Regions from separate parts of the Hydrogenophaga atypica genome, predicted to be linked through region 2. Evidence: riboswitches for the same ligand, from Rfam matches in the RefSeq annotation. Region 2 holds a riboswitch; the other holds the start of a gene.
The links. A riboswitch is a leader RNA that binds a small molecule or an ion and turns the genes downstream of it on or off. The one in region 2 is predicted to bind cobalamin.

Region 1 (3,400 bases), on a different contig from region 2:
GCCTGGGCCAGACACGTAGTCAATCAAGTCAGACACCGTGTTGCGATAGGCCACCACGCCATAACGCGTGTTCTGGTGGGCGTAGCGCAGGCCGGCCTCCAGGTTGCGCCCGGATTCCGGTTTGAGATGGGGCACGCCATAGACGCTGAAGCGCTGGAACAGCGTGGGCGCGCGAAACGAGGTGCCCGCCGAGGCGGTGGCGCGCCAGCCGGGCGCAAAGCCATAGGCGTAGGCGGCACTGCCCGTGGTCTTGTTGCCAAACTCGCTGTCCTTGTCGTGGCGGGCGTTGAGCTGCAAGGCGTGCGCCCCGGCATTCCAGCCATAGCCCAGCGCCAGCGCGTCCTGATGGCGGCCTGAAATGGTGGGCGTGGTGCTGCTGTTGTCCAACTCGTCTTCACGGCGCTCCAGTGCGGCGGTGAACACCTGTGCGCCCAGGCGCCATTCGTTGTGGAACAGGTGACTGGTGATGTCGGTCGCGGTGAGGAAGCTGAAGGGCAGGCTGTCGTAGCGGTCGCGGCTGCGGCTGCTGCTCACGCGCGTCTGGTAACTGTCGGACCAACGCGCCGTCCAGTTCAAACCCAGGGTGCTGAGGTCGTGCACGCTGCGGTCGTCCACGTCGGGCATGTAGCCGTCGTATTGGCTGTTCACATGGCTGGTCAGGGCCGTGGCTTCCAGCCGGTGGCGCGCGTCCACCTGCCAGCCCAGGCGTGCCGATGCCGAGCGGTTGCGGTGACCGTCCTTGTCGGGGTTGGCGCCGGGTTGGGAATCGAAGCCACTGGCGCGTTCGCCCGCCAGCGACAAGGCGTAGTCCACCGTGCCGTTGCCGCCGCTGAGGCCCAGCTGGACGCTGGCCAGGCCGTGGCTGCCCACGCCCAGCGAGGCGGTGGGTGCAAAACCGGTATCGCCCTTGCGGGTGAACAGTTGCAACACGCCGCCCACGGCATCGGAGCCGTACACGGCGGCGGCCGGGCCACGCACCAGCTCGATGCGGTCGATCTGCGCGAGTGGCAGCGCGTTCCAGGTCACGCCGCCAGTGGACTGCGAATCCACCCGCACGCCGTCGATGAAGACGGCGGTGAAACGCGGGTCGGCCCCACGCACAAACACGCCCGTGACCGATGCCTGGCCGCCGGTGCGGGCCAGCTCGACGCCGGGCAGGCGCGCCAGCACGTCGGCCAGACCCACGGCGCCGCTGCGCTCGATGGCTTCGCGATCGACCACGGTGACGTCGGCCACGACATCCATCAGGGGTTGGGCCACGCGCGTGGCGGTGACCACGGTTTCGCGCAGTTGCGCGATCTGTTGCTGCGCATGGGCGGAGCTGGTAGGCCAAACCAGGGTCAAGGCCAGGGGCAACGCGGCAAGGGGGGCGCCGGGGGTGCGGGAACGCATGGGAGTGTCCATCGATCAAGGTGTCCTCACCGCCTTCCCCGACGGTGCCTGGACGTCAAGGCGGCGCGCACCTGGGCGCGCACCACCACCTTGTTGGCCGGTATCCGGGCTGGCGGAGCGATTCCCTTCGCCTTCCCAGGGGCCGTGTGGACCACCAGTGGCGTTGAAGGAAACGGAGACGTGGCCGCTGTGCGAAGCCACTTTCTCGTCCACTTACCGTTGCGGGGGCAGCGCTGGTTAGACACCACCTGTGCAGGTGGCCATCCCCCAGCTTCCCGTTGAACTGCGGCATGTGAGCCACACCGCGAGCACCAACGCCGCCGATTGTAGTCACGTGGTCCGGGCGCGGCGCCTACAATGGCGGCGACATGGCTGCCACCCACCCCATCGATCAGATTGCCGAGCGCGTCGAGCGCTTGCTGCTGCGACACGAGGAACTGCGCCGCACCAACGCCTTGCTGGCCGAACAGGTGCGCACGCTGACCCAGGAACGTGACGCCCTCAAGGGGCGGCTGGGCGCGGCGCGCCAGCGCATCGATCTGCTGATCCAACGCCTGCCAACGCCCGGTGTGAAAGACGAAGTATGAGCAAACCCGGCCTGAAACAGATCGAGGTTCAGATCATGGGCAACAGCTATTTGCTGGCCTGCCCAGACGGTGGCGAGGCAACGCTGCTTGATGCGGTGGAAAAGGTCGATGCGGCGATGTGCCGCATCCGCGACGCGGGCAAGGTCAAGGCACGTGACCGAATTGCGGTCTTGGCGTCGTTGAACATCGCTTTTGAGCTGTCGCAGAAAGAGGCGCTGGCGTTCAACGCGTCCTCCTTCGGCCACACGGAAGACCCGGCGCAATCGGATGCACAGGCGACAGAATCGACCGCCGTGGAAGCGCGTCTGATGCAATTGGTGCGTCGCCTCGACCAAGCCCTGGAAAACGACGGCCAACTGCTTTGATGCGGCCCGACTGGCCTACAATGTCAACTGTCTGCGGCGCGTGCCGGGCTTTATATTTCCTTGAACCAATGCTCATTGAGCCCGGGCTTGGTACATTGCATGGTGGGTGTGAGCGTCTCGCGTCAGACGAGCCCGAAGCCCTGCTGCCCTCGCCCACCTGAACCCCGGTTCAGGATGCCGGTCCGGTGGCACCGCAGACACCCTCTTTTTCCGGTTGAGCGTTCGGCATGGTGAGTTGAGCGTGCGTGTGCTCAACATCACCTCCCTTCACCCCATGCTCCTGGACCCCATCCTCATCGTCGAATTGGCCGTGCTTGGCCTGTGCACCGGTTTTCTGGCCGGTCTGTTGGGCATAGGGGGCGGCATGATCATGGTGCCCTTCATCACCTTCATCATGGGTTCGCGTGGTGTGGCGCCCGAGTTGTCGGTCAAGATGGCCATTGCCACCTCCATGGCCACCATCATTTTCACATCGGTGTCCAGTGTGCGCGCCCACCACAAACGCGGAGCCGTGCGCTGGGACATCGTCAAGGGCCTGGCACCGGGCATTGTGCTGGGCGCCATGGTGGCGAGCCTGGGCGTGTTCGCGGTGCTCAAAGGCGCCTGGCTGGCGCTGCTGTTCGCCGCCTTTGTCGGCTTTTCCGGCACCCAGATGCTGCTGGACAAAAAGCCGGCGCCCACGCGGGGGCTGCCGGGCACGGGCGGCTTGGTGGGCGCAGGTGGCGTGATCGGCTTTCTCTCGGGCCTGGTGGGTGCAGGCGGCGGTTTTGTCAGCGTGCCGTTCATGACCTGGTGCAACGTGGCTATCCACAACGCGGTGGCCACCAGCGCCGCGCTGGGTTTCCCGATTGCCGTGGCCAACGTGGCAGGCTATGTGGTGGCCGGGGCTTCGGTGCAGGGGCTGCCCGCCGGGTCACTGGGCTACATCTTCCTGCCGGCACTCGCCGTCATTGCCACGGCCAGCGTGCTGACCGCCCCACTGGGCGCCAAGGCGGCCCACGCCTTGCCTGTCAAACAGCTCAAGCGCGCGTTTGCCGCGGTGCTCTATGTGCTGGC
Region 2 (3,400 bases):
GGTGCTGAACGCCCCCGTCACCGACATGCTCTCGCGCATTGCGCTGGTCGCGCTGTTGTGGATTTCCCTGTCTGTGGTGGCCACCCGGGCCTTCGCGGGCTACCTGACACGCCAGATGGACACGGTGGTGCGGGTGTTTGGCCGCGACGAACTGAGCTTGCCGGCAGGCCAGTCCATACGCGTGCAGGAGCTGTGGGACATTCTGCAAGGGTTCTGGCAAGCCAAACAGGCCGAATCGGCCGCGCGCAGCGATCTCAGCACCGTGGCGCTGCAACGCGACGAGGTGCAAGACCTCTACGACCGCGCGCCCTGTGGCTACCACTCGCTGGACCACCAAGGCCGCGTGCTGCGCATGAACCAGACCGAACTCGGTTGGTTGGGCCTGAGCCGCGAACAAGCCCTGGGCCGGCCTTTCAGCGATTTCCTCACACCAGAGAGCCAGGCCATTTTCCGAGAGCGTTTCCCGCAGTTCGTGCGCGATGGCAGCATCAAGGACCTGGAGCTGGACATGGTCCGTGGCAGCGGCACGCCCATGCCGGTGCTGGTCAGTGCCACGGCCATCAAGGACGCCCAAGGGCAACTGGTGTCCACCCGGTCCACCGTCTTCGACAACACCGATCAGAAGATGATGGAGGCCCAACTGGAGCGGCTGGCGCGCACCGACGTGTTGACTTCGCTGAGCAACCGGCGCGATTTTTACGAACAGGCCGCCCGCGCCATCGCCCACAGCCGTCGCCACCACACGCCTTTGTCGCTGGTGTTGATGGACATCGACCACTTCAAGAGGATCAACGACACCCACGGCCACGCGGGTGGTGACGTGGTCTTGCGCAAGCTCAGCCACAGCCTGGGCGATGCACTGCGCGAAACCGATGTGCCCGCGCGGCTGGGCGGCGAGGAGTTTGCCGTGCTGATGCCCGCCACCGCGCTGGACCAGGCGCTGGCGGTGGCCGAACGCCTGCGCGACACGCTGGGCCACACGGCCGTCACGCTAGCTGACGGGCAGCAGATCCACTTCACGGTGTCCATGGGCGTGACCGCGTGGCAACCGGCCGACGCCGACATCGACGCCACCCTGCACCGCGCCGACGAGGCGCTGTACCGCGCCAAACACGCGGGGCGCAACCGGGTGGAGCAGGCCTGAAGGCCAAGGTGGTGTAGCCAACGGCGGCCACCGCTGAGGCTGTGTTTACAATGCGCTCGTTGGTGCTCGCGGCCCGCCTCTTGGGCCGCAGTTCAACGGGAAGCTGGGGGGAACCGGCCTGTCACACAGGCCACTCCTAACCAGCGCTGCCCCCGCAACGGTAAGCGGACGGGGTGATCCTCACCCCCGCATCCCTCACTGCCACTGGCCGCCCGCAAGGCGGCTGGGAAGGCGACGGATGTTGCTCCGCCAGCCCGGATACCGGCCAACAAGGGGGTGTCACGCCTGCATCGCAAGCGCGGCACCGTAAGGTCCATTCACCGTCGGGGAAGGCGGTGCGGACATCCTGGCTTGTTCTTGTTCATGAAAACCCGCTCTCTCCGCGCGCACCGTGCCGCGTGGGCCTTGGCCGCCTGTGCCTCGCCGTTGTGCCACGCCCAAACCTCTGTCGAGGTCGTCGCATCCCTGTCCGAAACCCTGGTCACCGCCACCCGCGTTGTGCAGCCGCTGACCGACGTGGTGGCCGACGTCACCCTGATTGACCGCGAGGCGTTGGAACGCAGCGGCGCCACCGGCATTGCCGACGTGCTGGCCCGCCAGCCCGGCATCACCATCGCCCGCAACGGTGGCCCTGGCGCCACCACCAGCGTGTTCGTGCGCGGGGCCGAAAGCCGCTTCACCACCGTGCTGGTGGACGGCGTGCGGGTGGACTCGCAATCCACCGGCGGCGCCACCTGGAACGCCATCCCGCTGGCGCAGATCGATCGCATCGAGATCGTCCGCGGTCCGGCCGCCGCGGTCTACGGCTCCGACGCCCTCGGTGGTGTCATCCAGATCTTCACCCACCGGGGCGAAGCCGGCTTCAACCCGAGCGTGGGCGTGGGGGTGGGCAGCCATGGCACGCGCCAGGTGGAGGCGGGCCTCAGTGGTCGGGAAGGTGCCTTCGACTACGCACTTTCGCTCAGCCGCGACAGCAGCCAGGGCTTCAACGTGCAGCCCAGTGGCAACCCCGACCGCGACGGGTATGAGCATGAGGCCCTCAGTGCGCGTCTGGGCTGGCAGCTCCACCGCGAACACCGGCTGGAAGCCACCACGCTGCACACCCGGCAGGACACGCAATACGACGCGTCCACCCCGGGCCGGGACGACCATGCCTTGCACCGGCTGAACACCCTGGGCCTGCAATGGCTGGCGCAATGGAGCCCCAGCCACAACAGCCGCCTGAGCGTGAGCCGCAGCCGCGACCGCTACGAGACCCGACCTACGCCCTACGTGACCGACACCCACATCACCAGCTACCTGCTGCACAACAGCTGGCAGGCCGGCGGACAACAGTGGTCGGTGGACCTTGAGCGGCGCGAGGATGAGCTGGACAACGCGAGCACCACCCCCACTCGCACCCGCCGTTCGCAGGACGCGCTCGCCATCGGCCACGGCCGCCGCTGGGATGGGCACAGCCTGCAGCTCAACCTGCGCCACGACCAGGACAGCGAGTTCGGCGGCAAAACCACCGGCAGCGCGGCCTACGCCTACGAGCTGTCGCCCCAGTGGCGCGCCAGCGCCTCGGCCGGAACGGCCTTCCGTGTGCCCACGCTGTACCAGCGCTTCAGCATCTACGGCACGCCCGACCTGAAGGCCGAGTCCGGCCGCAACATCGAGTTCGGCCTGAAGCACGACACGCCCACGCGCCACTTCACCGTGGTGGCCTACCGCAACCGGGTGGACAACCTCATCACCTACGTGAGCGGCCCCGGCAGCTGCGTCAACGGCACGGGCAGGCTACCCGGCTGCTACGCCAACACCGCGCGTGCTCAGTACCAGGGCGTCACCTTCAGCGGCGACCAGCGCCTGGGCAACACCGTGCTGCGCGCCTCGCTGGACCTGCTGGACCCGCGCGACCTCGACACCGGCAAACAGCTCGCCCGCCGCGCCCGCCGCCAGGCCACCCTGGGCCTGGACCAGCGGCTGGCCGACTGGCAACTCGGTGCCGAGGTGCAACTGGTGGCCCACCGCTACAACAACGCCACCAACACCCAGCGCCTGGGCGGCTACGGCTTGTTCAACTTGAGCGCCACCAAACCACTGGGCCGCGACTGGCGCCTGATCGCCCGTGTGGACAACCTGGGCGACAAGGCCTTTGAAACGGCGCGTGGCTACGCCACCGCCGGCCGCACGGTCTACCTGGGTCTCAAGTGGGCGCCGCAATGAGCACCGCGCCGGTCTCCTGCCCGGCCGTGCTGGTGGCCGCGCCCGCCT

Region 1: another riboswitch for cobalamin. It lies ahead of ACFQPB_RS20290 (TonB-dependent receptor domain-containing protein); the one in region 2 lies ahead of ACFQPB_RS13440 (TonB-dependent receptor domain-containing protein).

Annotation. Positions count from the first base shown of each region.
Region 1 is NZ_JBHTCA010000026.1:37,208-40,607, forward strand. It holds gene ACFQPB_RS20290 (TonB-dependent receptor domain-containing protein) at 1-1,392, opposite strand, end outside; cobalamin riboswitch at 1,471-1,723, opposite strand; gene ACFQPB_RS20295 (DUF904 domain-containing protein) at 1,761-1,979, shown strand; gene ACFQPB_RS20300 (cell division protein ZapA) at 1,991-2,344, shown strand; RNA gene ssrS (6S RNA) at 2,370-2,548, shown strand; gene ACFQPB_RS20305 (sulfite exporter TauE/SafE family protein) at 2,619-3,400, shown strand, end outside.
Region 2 is NZ_JBHTCA010000009.1:66,242-69,641, reverse strand. It holds gene ACFQPB_RS13445 (sensor domain-containing diguanylate cyclase) at 1-1,144, shown strand, start outside; cobalamin riboswitch at 1,188-1,428, shown strand; gene ACFQPB_RS13440 (TonB-dependent receptor domain-containing protein) at 1,508-3,352, shown strand; gene ACFQPB_RS13435 (cobyrinate a,c-diamide synthase) at 3,349-3,400, shown strand, end outside.